Regions from separate parts of the Bacillus sp. 11C genome, predicted to be linked through region 1. Evidence: riboswitches for the same ligand, from Rfam matches in the RefSeq annotation. Region 1 holds a riboswitch; the other holds the start of a gene.

Region 1 (8,278 bases):
TTCATCCCTTTGATTAACACTTCTACGACTTCTGCGCGGCTGAATTCAGCAGGCGGCAGCACACCGTCTCTCAGCATGCCTCTTACCTTAGTGCCTGATAAAATCACGTGATGCTCTCTGCCGTGAGGGCAAGTTTTCGCGGTTCCCATATTCCCGCATTTTTCACAGAAGAAGCTGTGCTCGAATTTCAGCGGTGTAATCCCGAGCTCTTCAGGTTTAAATGTGTCAAACAGCTCCTGTGCTTCGTATGTTCCGTAATAGTCACCTACACCCGCGTGATCGCGGCCGACGATGAAATGCGTGCAGCCGTAGTTCTTTCTGACAAGCGCGTGGAAAATCGCTTCTCTCGGTCCTGCATAACGCATCGCCGCTAAGAAGACGCCGAGGAACACACGGTCTTTCGGATAATAATTGTCAAGAAGCACTTGGTAGCTTTCCATCCGCACATCAGCTGGGATGTCATCAGATTTTGTTTCACCTACCAGCGGGTTTAAGAACAAACCGTCTACTGTTTCAAGAGCCGTTTTTTGAATGTATTCATGTGCTCTGTGAACAGGATTTCTTGTTTGGAAACCGACAATTGTTTCCCAGCCATTTTCCGCAAACTGGCGTCTTGTTTCTGCCGGTTCAAACGTAAATTCAGGGAACTGTTTTGAAGCTTTTTTAATCAATGTGATCGGTCCGCCGACATATGTATCGCCGCGGCTGAACAGCTTTTTAACACCCGGGTGTTCCTGATCATCGGTTTTGTACACATTGACCGCTTCTTTTTGTTTGTCTGGCACGTACAGGTCTTCAATTTGGATAACGCCGTATGTGTCTCCTTCATACGTTAACTTTACCGTTTCACCGACTGACAGTTCAGCTGCTTTTTGCGCGCCTACCGGGAGCGTGATCGGCAGAGACCAGACAACACCGGAAGAAAGACGCATGTTTTCCACAACAGATACGTAGTCCTTTTCATTAAAGAAGCCTTCGATCGGGCTGTAGCCGCCGATTCCAATCAACTCTAAATCGGCAAAAGAAATTAAATCAAGTTCAATTTCTTTTTGAATGCTGCTTACATCAAATGATTCATCTACTCTGTTTACTAATGTTCCTCCGTGAGGTGCTAAACTCATAATATCTTTTTCCTCCTAGTTAACATATAAAAAAACTCAGATTAATGATCAGATTCCCCCGCCTTGTTCGTGGACAGAGCGTCTCTCTTTACGTATGGCCTTCATCAGGCTGACGGCACCGACCGTCGCTAAGAGCACGCTTACCATAATAAAGATTGAATAATAATCCGCTTTTAAAAACAAGGATACAAGCATATAAGAAATCGATAAAGATAAAAACGGCGATACAATCCATACCTTCAGCATCGTTTGAACAACTTGTTTATGGAACACATTCGGACCGTTTTTTGCCATGCCTATTCCGATAATAGACGATGAAGTGACTTGCGCCAAAGGCACCGGCATCCCAAATACCGAACTGATGATCACCAGTCCCGCTCCCGTACCGGATAAGAGAATGCCTTCTCCTTTTGAGAATCTCGTAATTTTCTTCCCGTTTGTTTCTAACACACGCCGGCCTAATAACAGCGCGCCAAGAGCAACAAACGCTCCTCCGTACAAAGTTCCTTTCGCGACATCCAGCACACCGGCCGCCACTAACGGGCCAACGGCATTCGCCACGTTGTTCATGCCGGCAGAGAACGCTTCGAAAAATCCGGCACCTAACAATGCAATGCCAAGGAATTTTTGCTTTTTAGAAGATTTAATTTCAATCTTAAAATAACGAAACAGCTTAAATACGAAATAGGTGAAGCCGAAAGCGAACAGCGGGACAAAAACCCAAAACGACACAATGACCAGAAGGCTGTTCACAAACAATACTTTGTAAGCGACTCCCACGCCGACAACAGCACCGACTGTTACTTCACTTGTCGACAAAGGAATGCCGAGCAGATTAGCCGTAAAGAGCGACAGCGCAGCGGCTCCAATAATAATGCAAACAATCGTCAGTGTAATCGTCTGCTCGGGGATAATTCCGGAACTGATGGTTTTTACAACCTCCCCCCCGCCAATGACCGCCCCAGCTAGCACACCGACTGCGCATAGGATCAAAGCGTAGGTTTTCTTTCTGATGGCTCCAGAGCCGTAAGCAACTCCCATCGAAGCTGCAGCGCCGCTTGCACCAATATTCATCGCGAAAAACAAGCTAAATAAAATAGCGGCTAGTTCCATTTTGCAGCTCCTTATTCATGCAGTCCGCATTCTGTTTTCGCCATGCCATTCCATCTGCCTGAGCGTAAATCCTCTGCGGTAAAAGCAGGAGCCGTACAAGGCGCGCAGCCAATACTTGGATAACCTTGGTCATGAAGCGGATTGTAGTCCAGCTCATTCCGGGATGTGTATCTCCAAATGTCTTTCCAAGTCCAATGGATAAGCGGGCATACTTTTACTGATTTGAATTTTTCATCTTTGTTTAAGAAATTCGTATGGGCACGGCTTGGCCCTTGATCGCGGCGCAGACCGGAAAGCCAAGCCGGATGTCCCGAAAGCGCCTCTCTTAAAGGAACGATCTTTCTGAGATAGCAGCATTGATTCGGTTCTCTTTCCCACAGTTTGTCACCATATTCACCGGCTTGCTGTTCAAGGGTAAGGTCTGGTTTTTTCAGGATGATATGAAGACCAGGATAACGCTCTTTCACTCGTTCAATCGTTTCATATGTTTCTTTAAAATGAAGCCCTGTATCAAGAAACACAATCTCTGCGTCTTTTTTCACTTTATAAATTAAGTCAATCAAAACGATTCCTTCAATTCCGAAACTGCATGCATAAACAAGCTGATTGCCGTAATGGCCGTATGCCCACTTTAAAACTGACAGCGCTCCTTTATAAGGATCGTCTTCCGGAAATGTAATCGTTGGTTCTTCCCAATTATCGTACGTTAACATTTCTTCTTTCCTCCTTTCGGAGACAACAGTAGCTTTCTGCTGGTTGTCTTTTACCAATTGTATTGCGCGGCTGCGGTTATCGCAGTCAGCCTTTTTTCCTCTTAAAATAAAAAACTTTCAATCCGGCGGAAAGAAAGACAGGAACAGCATGTAGCCCTTATCTTTCAAAATGGAATTCATTTTGCTGGAAGTAGCACCTTACAAACTGTGCAGGTTGCCGGGCTTCATAGGTCCAGTCCCTCAGCCGCTCTTGATAAGTTTTTAGATTTGTAGTAAATTTTAGCACAATTCTAACATAAGTCAACCCGACTTTTTTTATAGGATTAATAAAAAAACAGGCTGCAAGGCCTGTTTTCAAGTACAGAAAGGCTTTGGAGCCCTTGTACATCACCAAAATTTATTTGTTATTTTTTAAACCAATCTTTTGACTCGGGATTTTGTTTCCACGTTTTCAGCTTTTCTAAATCGTCTGAATGAATATTTCCGTTTTCAAGCGCGACCTGTGTGAGCGTATCATAATCAGTTAAAGAGTAGTATGGCAGTTCTGCCTTCGCAAACGCTTCCTGCGCTTTAGGCAGTCCGTACGTAAAGATTGAGACGACACCAAGCACTTCACAGCCTGCCGCTTGTAAAGCCGCCGCAGCTTCAAGCACACTGCCTCCTGTGGAAATTAAGTCTTCGATCAAAACCGTTTTTTGGCTTTTTTGAACAGTTCCCTCAATCTGATTGCCTTTTCCGTGCGTTTTCGGCTTGCTTCTCACATAACACATCGGAAGATTCAAACGGTCAGCCGCCAGAGCAGCATGAGGAATACCGGCTGTTGCTGTTCCCGCAATCATTTCAGCTTCAGGAAAATGCTCTTCGACAAGCTTGCTGATGCCTGAAGCGACATCATTTCTGACCTCCGGGAATGATAGCGTAAGGCGATTGTCACAGTAGATGGGCGATAAAATGCCGCTAGCCCATGTAAATGGCTCGTTCGGGCGTAAAAATACAGCTTGGATGTTTAATAGATGTTTTGCGATGACTTGTTTCATGATTTGATCCCCTCCCATTCGAGTCTGACAGCTTCATAGGCTTTTACCGGGTCTTTCGCTTTTGTAATCGAGCGTCCCACCACAATCGCTGATGAACCTTTCTCTCTTGCAATTGCAGGTGTCGCTACGCGGATTTGGTCATTCGCAGCGTCCTCTGACAGCCTGATCCCCGGAGTAACAGTCAGAAATGAAGGCGATACCGCTTCGTAAATGGCTTTTGCTTCATGAACAGAGCAGACCACTCCATCCAGCCCGCTTTCTTCCGCCAGTTTGCTGTAGTGGACGACCGTGTCGATCAGAGGTTTTTCGATCAGCAGTTCATCTTTCATGAGTTGTTCAGATGTGCTTGTCAGCTGGGTTACCGCGATAAGGGACGGGCGTTTTTGTCCGGCCGGCGTCCCTTCTTCTAAGCCTTCCAGAGCTGCTTGCATCATTTTTTTGCCTCCTGCCGCATGAACATTGACGAGGTCTACTCCGAGACCGGCAAGGCGCTTCATCGCTTTGTTTACAGTGGTCGGGATGTCATGAAGCTTTAAATCTAAAAACAGCTCGCAATTTCTTTCTTTTAGTTGTTTGACGATAGATGGCCCTTCTTGATAAAAAAGCTCCATCCCAACCTTTACAAATAACGGTCCTTGCTGAAAAGGCGCTAAGAATGCAAGTGTTTCTTCAGCTGTTGCAAAATCAAGCGCGATGATGGGCAGGTTGTTTTTCATGGTTCCAGCTCCTTCCGATGCATTCTTCAATTGATTGATAGCCGTATTGGCGCAAAACAGCTGGGAGCTGGTCTATAATATCTGGGCATGCAAAAGGATTTACAAAGTTTACTGTTCCGACAGCGACCGCGCTTGCTCCCGCAAGAAGAAATTCCAGTGCATCTTCGGCCGTCTGCACGCCTCCCATTCCGATAATCGGGATGTTGACCGCCTGGCTGACTTCATACACCATGCGAATAGCAACCGGCCTCACAGCAGGACCAGAAAGCCCCCCTGTTTTATTCGCTAATATCGGCTTTCCTGATTTTAAATCGAGTCTCATCCCGATTAATGTGTTGATCATCGTAAGACCGTCCGCTCCCGCCTCCTCGATCGCTGATGCAATTTCTGTGATATTTGCCACGTTCGGGGAAAGCTTCACATAAACGGGTACATCTGAAACCTCTTTAACCGCTTTCGTCAAATCAGCAGCCATTTTAGGGTTCGTGCCAAAAGCGATTCCGCCTGTTTTCACATTCGGGCAGGAAATGTTCAATTCAAGTGCATGAACGTTGGGCGCTTTACTGATATGCTCTGCGACTTCTACATAATCCTCGATCTGAGAACCTGCGACATTGGCAATGATCGGTGTTGCAAACTGCTCAAGCCACGGCAGCTCATTTTGCAAGACGCTTTCCAGCCCCGGGTTTTGCAGACCGATCGCATTGAGCATTCCAGCGCCAGTCTCAGCTACTCTAGGCGTCGGGTTCCCGAAGCGAGGCTCCTTCGTCGTAGCTTTGATCATGATGGCTCCGAGACAAGATAAATCATAAAAACGCGCAAACTCTTTTCCAAAACCGAAGCAGCCTGATGCAGGAATGATCGGATTTTTCAAATCTAGTCCAGGCAATTTCACCTCTAGCATTACAGCGCCACCTCCTGAGCTTTAAATACAGGCCCGTCGAGACATACTTTTACGTAGGATGTCTCACTTTCGTTTGTATGGCACACACACGCGAAGCATGCGCCGATTCCGCAGCCCATTCGTTCCTCCATCGACAGGTAAACTTCTTTATGGGCATATTCCTGTTTTAACGCCTTCAGCATCGGTGTCGGCCCGCAGCTGAGAAGGATGTCAAACTCTAGGTTTTTCTGTTTTATCACATCTGTGACAAATCCGGTTTCCCCATAGCTTCCGTCAGCTGTTGCCACATACGTGTCTCCGTACTGCCGGCACGCTTCTTCGTAAAAAACATCCTTTGCCGATTGGAATCCTAAAACGTGTATGACTTTGACCCCTTTTTCGTTCAAGCGTTTCGACAGCTCTTGGAGAGGGGGCACACCAACACCGCCTCCCACCAGCAAAGCCGTCTTTCCGGGTTTGACTTCATTGACAGGAAAGCCATTTCCCAAAGGCCCGAGGACATCCACAAGCTCTCCCTGCTGCTTTAGCGACAAGAGTCTTGTTCCTTCCCCATCTACTCGATAAATGATGGTGACTTCATTTTTTTCAAAGTTGACGTCGGCGATGCTGATTGGTCTCCGCAAAAGAGGCGTAACCGCTTCGCTCACTTTAAGATGAAGGAACTGTCCCGGGGTTGTAAACCCTTGGACAAGCTCCCCTTTCAAAACCATTTGATACACCCGGTCCGCAATTTGCTGGTTAGAACATACTGTCAAATACGCTTTTTTCATATAGTGACTGCCGCCTCCTGATTTGTGTTAACTGCCGGCATTTGATCAGCACGGAAGGTCATGCTTTCCAGCACTCGCAATATCGCTTCTGCCGTATCTAAAGATGTTAAGCAGGCAACACCGTTTTCTACTGATTCACGTCTGATTCTAAATCCGTCTCTTGCCGGCTGCTTTCCTTTTGTCAGCGTATTGATGACAAACTGCGCTTCTCCGTTTCTGATCACGTCAAGCAAGTTCGGGCTGTCCTGGCCGATTTTCCCGACCACCTTCGCAGGAATAGAAGCTTCTTTCAGGTAACCTGCCGTTCCTTCCGTCGCTAAAATGTTGTAGCCGATCGCATGGAACCGCTTAGCGATGGCAAGCCCTTCTTCTTTGTCCTTATCAGCCACTGTTAAAAGCACGGAACCGTAGTTAGGGATTTGGATGCCTGAAGCGATCAAGGCTTTATAGAGCGCCTTTTCAAGGGTTGAATCTTTCCCCATGACCTCACCAGTTGATTTCATTTCAGGCCCTAACGTAATGTCCACTCTTCTCAACTTAGCGAAGGAGAAGACCGGCGCTTTTACAAATACACCCTGCTGTTCAGGCTGAAGGCCCTCTGTATAGCCAAACGCTGCCAGCTTTTGCCCGAGAATGACTTTTGTGGCTAGGTTCGCCATTGGGATACCCGTAATTTTGCTTAAGAACGGTACGGTTCTGCTTGATCTCGGATTCACTTCGAGCACGTACACTTCGCCTTGTGACAGTACGAATTGAATGTTGAGCAAACCGACAATGTTCAGCCCTTTAGCAAGTGCGATCGTATATTGTTCAATTTTTTTCTTAATGTCTTCTGTGAGTGACTGAGGCGGATAAACAGCGATTGAGTCTCCGGAGTGAACGCCCGCCCGTTCAATGTGCTCCATAATTCCCGGGATTACAACTGTTTCACCGTCAGATACTGCATCCACTTCAATTTCTTTCCCTGTTAAATATCTGTCAATTAATACTGGGTGCTGCGGATTGATTTTGACTGCGTTTTTCATGTAATGAAGCAGTTCTTCCTCATGATACACAATCTCCATCGCCCGGCCGCCAAGTACATAGGACGGGCGCACCAGTACCGGATAGCCGATGTCACTCGCGATGCTTACCGCCTGATCAACTGATGTCGCTGTTTTGCCAAGCGGCTGCGGAACACCAAGTGCTCCAAGCGCTTGTTCAAATTTATCCCGGTCTTCCGCACGGTCTAAATCCTCTAATGAAGTCCCAAGGATTTTCACTCCGCGTGCAGAAAGCTCATCAGCTAGGTTAATGGCAGTTTGTCCGCCAAACTGTACGACAACGCCCATTGGCTGTTCGAGGTCAATGATGTGCATCACATCTTCAATCGTAAGCGGCTCAAAGTACAGCTTGTCCGAGATACTGAAATCTGTTGAAACGGTTTCCGGGTTGTTATTGACAATAATGGCTTCGTAGCCTGCCTGTTTGATTGCCCACACAGAATGAACAGTGGCGTAATCGAACTCAACCCCCTGACCGATTCGGATCGGACCGGAACCAAGCACGATCACACTTTTCTTATCCGTAACGACTGACTCATTTTCTTCTTCATATGTGCTGTAGAAGTATGGCGTTTCCGATTCAAACTCCGCCGCGCACGTATCTACCATTTTGAATACGGGCGCAATTGCCGCTTGTTTTCTCAAGCTGTAAAGCTCCGATTCTTTCATTTTCCACTCACGGCTGATGTACTTATCAGAGAATCCGAGTTCTTTTGCCCGTCTCAGCACATCCGTATCGCCCACATTTGCCTTCAGTTCTTTTTCAAACTTTACGATTCCCAAAAGCTTATGCAAGAAGAAGACATCGATAGCGGAAAATTCATGGAGGGCTTCTACCGTGTAGCCTCTTCTATACGCTTC
Region 2 (7,761 bases), on a different contig from region 1:
GAGGCGAGGGTGCCGGTGAATGTTCTCATCTCCAGCCATTTTAAAGCGGTAAAAAGCATCGACACATTCACGGCCCATACTGAAAAGCCATGCGGAATTTGAAACAGATAATGCAATAGCACCGCGATACCTGCTGCCCCGCCTGTCGGAATATCATGCGGAAATAAAAACAAGGACATGCCGAGTCCCTGTAGTACGCCACCTGCGACAATCATAAACGTGAGTTTTGCTTTCATCAGCAGTTCAGCCATTAAGTCGTTTGCTCCTTTATGAAAAGACTTGTCCGCTGTTTCCATTTTATGAGGCTGTCCATGATTTATGTCTGCAAATAAAGAAATGGCCCAGCTTAATAGACTGAGCCATCCCACTTGTAGCGATTGACGATGTCCATATTGATTTCTGAGCCAATGCCTTTGCCTTTCGGGATGTGGACCAGTCCTTTTGAAGGCTGAAGGCCGATGAGATCTGTAAAAGGATTCTCCATGACGTCCCACTCAATCGGTTCAATTTGATCGTTTTCCATTTTAGACCATGGAGGCAGACAGGCTTGTGCAAATAAAGCATATAGGCGTGAGAGCGATCCGTCATATGCATGGGCGGACGCTCTGACGCCGAAATAACGCGCGAGCTGGAGGCAGTCCCGGAATTCATCGATTCCGTTAACATGCATGACATCGGGCTGAATGATATCCAAGCACCGCTGGGAAAGAAGGGGCGCAAATTGGGCCGCGCCTTTCATATTTTCTCCTCCGGCAACAGGAACAGATAAACGGCTGCGCAGCAACGCGTAATCCTGCGAGTGATCAAAGGGCAAAGGCTCCTCGAACCAGCCGATGTTCATCCACTCATAAAAATAGCGTTCCCATTTGAAAGCGGTCGCGGCATCGTAGCTTTGGTTTGCGTCCAGAATCATCGTAATGGAGCTGCCGGCCGTATGCTGCAGTGCGTTAATGTGCCGTACATCTTCCTCGAACGCAGTCCCGCCGATTTTGACTTTGATTTGCTTAAAGCCTTTTTTTAACTGGGATTCAACGCTGGAAACCGACCGGCTGATCCATTGCGGATGGTCAGAATATGATTGGAATGAGGCGTATACAGGGATCTCTTCTCTGTACCGCCCGCCCCATAGTTCGCAAACTGAACAATTCGCAGCTTTGGCCGCAATCTCTGTTAGCGCCATGCTTACAGCGGAGGCCGCCCGCTGATGCCATTTTTGAATCGTGCGCACTAATGGCAGGCGGCTGCCGGCTTGTTTTCCTAAAAGATAGGGAATGATCCGTTTGGTAAAACCGATATGGAGAGCCGGGAGCCAATCAACGCATTCTCCCCAGCCGTCAATCCCGCTTTCGGTGATAATTCTGATGAGATAGCAAGTTCGATATTGTTTGAATCCGTTTGCGTCTCCGTACGGCTCTTCTAATCGATGCAAAAGCGGAAAGGTCTCAACCCGTTCGATTTTCAAACTGATACTACCTTTCCTCAGCTGGCTGAAGCCGATTGCCAGCCATTTTAGAGTCTTCTTTTTCTTTTGTGTCTTCTTGGTCTTCTTTGTTTTGGTTCACATGGATGAGCAACATCACGAGAATGCCGACAACAAGCGTCAATCCCGCAATGCTTAAAAACATGCCGGGTCTGGACCATTGCATGAGGCGGCCGAAAATCGGAGGCCCGATGGCAACCCCTAAGAAACGAACCGATCCGTACAGCGAGGTCACAAATCCCCGTCTTTCTTTACCGACAGCCCCGGTAATAAAGCTGTTCACACAAGGAAGAACAAGGCCGGAGCCTATACTGCTCAATACGAGAACGCTGATAAAGAACACGAGATTTTCAATGAAAGACAATGCCGCATAAGAAACAGTCATAAAGGCCAATCCGAGAACGATCAGCTTTTTCATTAACGATTGCTTTTTCCCGATCTTGCTTCCGGTTGTATAGGACGTCACACACATGACCAAAAGCGGAATCGCCAAAATCAAGCCTTTTTTGACGCCATCGGTATCGTATGTTTTTTCGAGGACATCAGATAGGTAAAAGAGAATCCCGAATAAGGTAAACAAACAAGTCGCACCCGCTAAATAAGCGGTAAACAGCCATCTGCCTTCATGTTTAAAAACACTTAACAGGCCTTTCGCATATTTTCCGATCGGGGGCGGTTCTTTTTCCTTTTTCTTTTCTTTAATAAAAATCCAAGTCAGCACGATCGAAATGATACAAAACACCGGGAAGGCAAAAAACGCGCCATACCAAACAAGCAAAGCGATAAGCGATCCGATGATTGGCGAAAGCACTTTCCCCATGCCGTTTGAGGCTTCAACGAGGCCGAGCACCTTGCTTTCTTGGGCGCCTTTAAACAGATCACCCGTCAGCGCCATGGCAATCGGGCCGGTTCCGGCTGCTCCGATTCCCTGTAGCGCCCGTCCTGCCATGACCCAAGGGTATGCATTGTCAAAAAAACCTGCGGCAAAACCGGCTAACAGGCCGCCGGCACCATACAGAAATAAGCAGGGGATAATAATGATTTTCCTTGAGAATCGGTCGGCGAGATAACCGACAATCGGAATGGCAAACGCCGCAATCAAGGAAAATACTGTGATGACGAGACTGACCTGAAATTGAGATAAATGAAGTTCAGATTGCATTTTTGGCAAAATCGGAATAAGCATTGAGTTTCCAAGTGTTAATATTAAAGGGATTGAACCGATTGCAACAATCGTCATTCCGTTATTTTGTTTTGATGATTCCATCTCAGAGCACACTCCTTTTCTTCTGCTTAGAATGTCCCTGATAGCTTCATTTATTCAACGTTCAGACAGCAAAAAACCGAACAGAAAATACCTGTTCGGGAAAAAATGGTTAGCCGAGCGCCTGCGAAATCAATACATATAAGTGTCCATTTTGGTCAGGCAGCATCTTTTTCTGGTAAAGCATAAGGGGTGGCTCTGCGTCTGCTTGAAATCCCATTTCTATCAGCCTGTCATGCAGAGTCGTGTGTTCAGCCGGTATATCGATGCGCATCGGGCCTTGTTTGCCGACGGCCAGCCTGTTGATTAATCTTGCAGCAACGTCTGATGATGGGGCGATGAGGGGGCCGAATTTCAGATTGGCAGGTGTCTGTACAGAAAGGCCGTAGCCAATCAGCTGACCCTTGTTGTTTCTGGCGATAATACATTCCTTTGAAGTGGAAATAAGCTGCTGCATAAGGTTTGATCGATCTCCGCCAAAGGCTGCCAGGTCGGCAGCGGCTAATTCTTGAAAATCTTGTTCTCTAAAGGGTGCCAGTTCAGCATCAAGGTGATCTTGCTTTTCAATCGGTTGAAAACTGTGACAGCTGTACTTTCGGACTGAACCCGCCGTATGAAAACCTGTCTTTTCATAAAGCGGCAAACCTTCTTTTGTGGCGCAAAGCCTGATGGTGGTGCTTTCATCCGTTTGGCTGATACACGCGTTTACCATCCGGCGCCCGAGACCGAGCCGTTTGTATTCCTTATCCACGATGACGAGTCCGATAGAAGCAAGACGGCCAAACAAAAACAAGCCGATACAGGAGATGATGTCTCCGCGGACATTTTGATAACCGAAAAAGCGTCCTTGTTGGACAAGCATCTTCAGCTCTTGTTCGCCATAATCCGGCCACCCGGCTTGCCTGCAAAGCCGCAATAGGCCGGGAATATGTTCTTCATGAAGCTCAATCAGCTCATCCATTACCTTCACACAGTTCACCTGCTTGTTCCGAGTTTTTTGTACATGACGATATGTTTGCCAATGCCGGGAACTTCAAATGGTTCGCCAAGTTCCTTCCATTCAAGCTTTGCGTAGTAGCCTTTGACATGGTATCTTGCATTGCACCAGACCGCCTGCACGCCTCTCTCGTCCAGCTTCTCCTCCGCGTGTTTGATCAGCGCGCTGCCGGCTTTTTGTTCGCGATATCCTTCAAGCGTCGCCATGCCCCTCAGCTGATATGCGGCTGAGGCTGTTAATAATGGCTGATGTTGAGGGGAAAAAGAAGCGATGCTGATGAGCGTTCCTTCAAAAAATACACCGAGATGAAAAGCGCCTTCCGCATGGTCCTGTTCATATTTGCATTGTTCGATGGATTGATGGGGACGCAGGATGCGCTGCCGGATGTCGTATGTATCTTCTGCGGAAATGGTTTTAACTTCAAGCATGATGTTCCTCCTCTTAAAAAGTTTTCTATATCGTAACATGAATCCGATTAGAAAAGACTGCCTGATTGACTCAGGCAGCCATATTTAACGCAAATAAATATTTTGGCGTTGTTCGTCTTTTTGCTGAATATACGTGGTGAGCTCAGCGGTTAAGTCAGATCTGAGAAAAGGCGTAATCAAGTAGATGCCGTTAAACAGCTCGCATGCCGCATCCAGAAGGGAATGTGCAATTGCAAGGCCTTCCGCTTTTTGCTTCTCTTTATCCTCACCTGCAAGAGCCATTTTTTCGCGAATAGAGTCTGACAGCTTAATCCCGGGAATTTCATTGTGGATGAATTCAGCATTCCGGCTGCTTGTGAGCGGCATAATGCCGATATAGATCGGCGTCTTCAGATGCTTTGTTTCGTTATGGATATCGACAAGCTGCTGCTCGGAATAGACAGGCTGTGAAACAAAATAATCGGCGCCGCAATCTATTTTTTTCTCCAGCCGTTTTACCGCTTTATCCAGATGGCGGACGTTAGGATTAAATGCGGCGGCGACTGAGAAATTCGTTTTCTTGCCAAGGGGTTTTCCGGACAGGGACAGCCCTTCATTGAACTGTTTGATCAGTCTGATTAAATCAAAGGATGTTAAATCATAAACAGACGTCGCCCCCGGGAAGTCCCCGATTTTAGAAGGGTCGCCTGTGATAGCCAGCACGTCATTCAGCCCTAATGTATCAAGGCCCATTAAATGTGACTGCAAGCCAATAATGTTTCGGTCACGGCACGTAATGTGGACAAGGGAGCGCATATCGAGCTGCTGCTTCACAAGGGCGCCGCAGGCAACATTGCTGATCCGCGGGGTCGCCAAGGAATTATCAGCGAGCGTCAGGGCGTCGATTCCCGCTTCTTTTAATTCAGCAGCGGCGGACAAAAACTTGTCAAAACTCAATTTTTTCGGCGGATCCAGCTCTACGATGATGGAGCGTTTTTCCGCCGCGATCTCATTCAGGCCGGGCTCTGTCCGCTCATGATGAACAGAGATAAATTCTTTCGCCCGGGTTTTGACTTCTTTTTCCGTAATCGGAGCAAGCCCGCCAACCGCTTCCGCCATCGCGCGGATATGATTCGGCGTGGTGCCGCAGCAGCCGCCGATAATCCGCGCGCCTTGCTTGCGGAATTCTGACGCGCTGTTTTGAAAATACGTGTCGTCAGTTTCATAGACGAGCCGTCCCTCTTCAAGCGAAGGAAGACTGCTGTTCGGATAAACTGATAAGAACACGTCATCAAAAATCGGCACTTCGCTGAGCGCTTCAATCATATGATAAGGGCCGAGCCGGCAGTTAATGCCGACGATATCAGCCCCGAGATCCGCAATCGATCGCAATGCTTCAGAAAGAGATGTTCCGTCCTGCAGTACGCCTTGCTCATGCATAGAGACATTGAGCATAATTGGAAGTCCAGTCTCTTTGCGCGCGATTTTCAGCACTTCACGGGCTTCTTCCAAATCATAATATGTTTCTAACAGCAAGCCATCCGGCTCTTCATGCAGCAGCAGGTACAGCTGCTCGCGAAAACTGCGTTTGATTTCGTCAAGGCTGTACGCGTTTTTATTAAATGTGCGGATGCCGCCCATCGTCCCAAGGACGTACGCATCGCCTGCTGAAGCCCGCGCGATTCTTACTGCCTCTTGATTCATTTTTTTAATGTCATCCTCAAGCCCGTGTCTCGATAATTTAATATAATTGGCCCCGTACGTATTCGTTTGAATGATGTCGGCTCCCGCCTCAACGTACGCTTTATGTATGCGCTGAATTTCCTCCGGCTTCGAAATGTTGAGCTCCTCGAAACATCTGTCAATGCCATAGGAGTAGAGGAGCGTCCCCATGGCGCCGTCACCGATTAACACCTGTTTTTGCAAATCTTCTAAAAGTCCCATTGTCTGCCTCCTTTATTCACATTCAGCAAGGAAAAAAGAGAAATAAAAAAAGTCCTCTTAAGAAGAAGACTTTGTCAGTGATTTTGTCTCTTCTTATCTTCCAAGCTGTTCGAGCTTGCTGGATTTAGCACCTTGGTCATGGCTGATCGCCATTACACCGGTTGCTGAAGCTTCGTCGGGCCAGTCCCTCTGCTTCTCTTGATAAGAACGGATATGAAGTTTTCGTGTTCAGGAAATGCCAAAAGATTCCGGGTTTTTTCCCTTTCTCCAAATTTACCGAAAATAAAGACAATAATCAATAGGATTCAGAAAATTTATCTGAAATTTATAAATTGAACGTCAATCGGCAGATCTGCATCCCGCACAGCTGAGATAATCTGCTGCAGGTCATCCTTGTTTTTTCCGGTGACGCGCACTTGATCATCCTGCACTTGAGACTTTACTTTCAGTCCGGAGTTTTTGATGATCATATTGACTTTTTTGGCATTATCTTTGTCAATGCCTTGAACAAGCTTTGCGCGCTGGCGCACCGTTCCGCCGGACGCGTTTTCAACCTTGCCGTAATCAATGTTTTTTGTCGGCACGTTTCGTTTAATCAATTTACTGACCAGCACATCTTTCAGCTGGCTTAATTTGAATTCGTCATCGGAAACGAGGACAAGCTCCTCTTTATCTAAAGAAATGTCGCTTTTGCTTCCTTTAAAGTCATAGCGTGTGCTGATTTCCTTCAATGCGATTTGGATCGCGTTTTGCACCTCAGGCAATTCCACCTTGGATACTATATCAAATGAACTTTCTTTTGCCATATGAAAACCTCCATAACATTTAACTTATGTGTTGATTATAGTAGAATAAAGAGAAACTTCCAACAGAACAAAGAATCAATTTGTGATGATTGGAAAAAATGTTAACAGCATCCGCAGAAAAATAAGCGGAACAGGAAGGACGATAGCATGAGACCAGGGCAGCAATTAACCTTGAGTATAGATCACCAAACGGACTTCGGTTACTTTTTAACCGACGGAGAAGACACGATTCTCTTACATAACAGTGAAATAACTGAGGATATCGAGGACAGAGACGAAGTAGAGGTTTTTATATACGTCGATCAGCAGGAAAGGCTTGCGGCCACGATGAGAATACCTGTCATCAGCGCGGATGAGTACGGCTGGGTCGAAGTGGTGGATAAAGTGGAAGATATGGGAGTATTCGTTGATGTCGGTTTATCTAAGGACGCGCTTGTTGCAACTGAGCATTTGCCGCCATACGAAGATGTCTGGCCGCAAAAAGGCGACAAGCTCTACTGTATGCTGAAAGTGACGAACCGGGGGCGCATGTTTGCCAAACCAGCGCCGGAAGACATCATCAGCGAACTGTTTACCGATGCCTCAGAGGATCTGATGAATAAAGAGCTGACAGGTACGGTGTATAGACTGATCGCAACAGGTTCATTCATTATCACGGACGACGGTATCCGCGGTTTTATCCATCCGTCAGAAAGAAAAGAGGAGCCAAGACTCGGTTCAAGAATCACGGGACGGGTGATTCAAGTAAAAGAAGACGGTTCAGTCAATATGTCGCTGCTTCCGAGAAAACAGGATGCATTGTCTGTAGATGCCGAATATATTCTGACGTATATAAGAACAAGAAACGGCGCTATGCCTTACGG

What was found. Region 1 has a riboswitch for S-adenosylmethionine ahead of ACY3LV_RS08410 (phosphoadenylyl-sulfate reductase). Riboswitches for the same ligand answer to the same signal wherever they lie in the genome.
Region 2: linked by a shared signal. The riboswitch ahead of ACY3LV_RS15690 (bifunctional homocysteine S-methyltransferase/methylenetetrahydrofolate reductase) and the one ahead of ACY3LV_RS08410 (phosphoadenylyl-sulfate reductase) in region 1 are both predicted to bind S-adenosylmethionine.

Annotation. Positions count from the first base shown of each region.
Region 1 covers NZ_JBUPVZ010000004.1:286,462-294,739, forward strand. Annotated here, with positions in the region: gene sat (sulfate adenylyltransferase) at 1-1,121, opposite strand, end outside; gene cysP (sulfate permease) at 1,170-2,234, opposite strand; gene ACY3LV_RS08410 (phosphoadenylyl-sulfate reductase) at 2,246-2,947, opposite strand; SAM riboswitch class I at 3,102-3,207, opposite strand; gene pyrE (orotate phosphoribosyltransferase) at 3,352-3,984, opposite strand; gene pyrF (orotidine-5'-phosphate decarboxylase) at 3,981-4,700, opposite strand; gene ACY3LV_RS08425 (dihydroorotate dehydrogenase) at 4,669-5,604, opposite strand; gene pyrK (dihydroorotate oxidase B electron transfer subunit) at 5,604-6,374, opposite strand; gene carB (carbamoyl-phosphate synthase (glutamine-hydrolyzing) large subunit) at 6,371-8,278, opposite strand, start outside.
Region 2 covers NZ_JBUPVZ010000011.1:116,756-124,516, forward strand. Annotated here, with positions in the region: gene ACY3LV_RS15665 (YitT family protein) at 1-251, opposite strand, end outside; gene ACY3LV_RS15670 (mandelate racemase/muconate lactonizing enzyme family protein) at 347-1,462, opposite strand; gene ACY3LV_RS15675 (MFS transporter) at 1,470-2,747, opposite strand; gene ACY3LV_RS15680 (GNAT family N-acetyltransferase) at 2,857-3,714, opposite strand; gene ACY3LV_RS15685 (GNAT family N-acetyltransferase) at 3,720-4,169, opposite strand; gene ACY3LV_RS15690 (bifunctional homocysteine S-methyltransferase/methylenetetrahydrofolate reductase) at 4,254-6,092, opposite strand; SAM riboswitch class I at 6,183-6,300, opposite strand; gene ACY3LV_RS15695 (YajQ family cyclic di-GMP-binding protein) at 6,407-6,898, opposite strand; partial or broken gene ACY3LV_RS15700 (CvfB family protein) at 6,997-7,761, shown strand, end outside.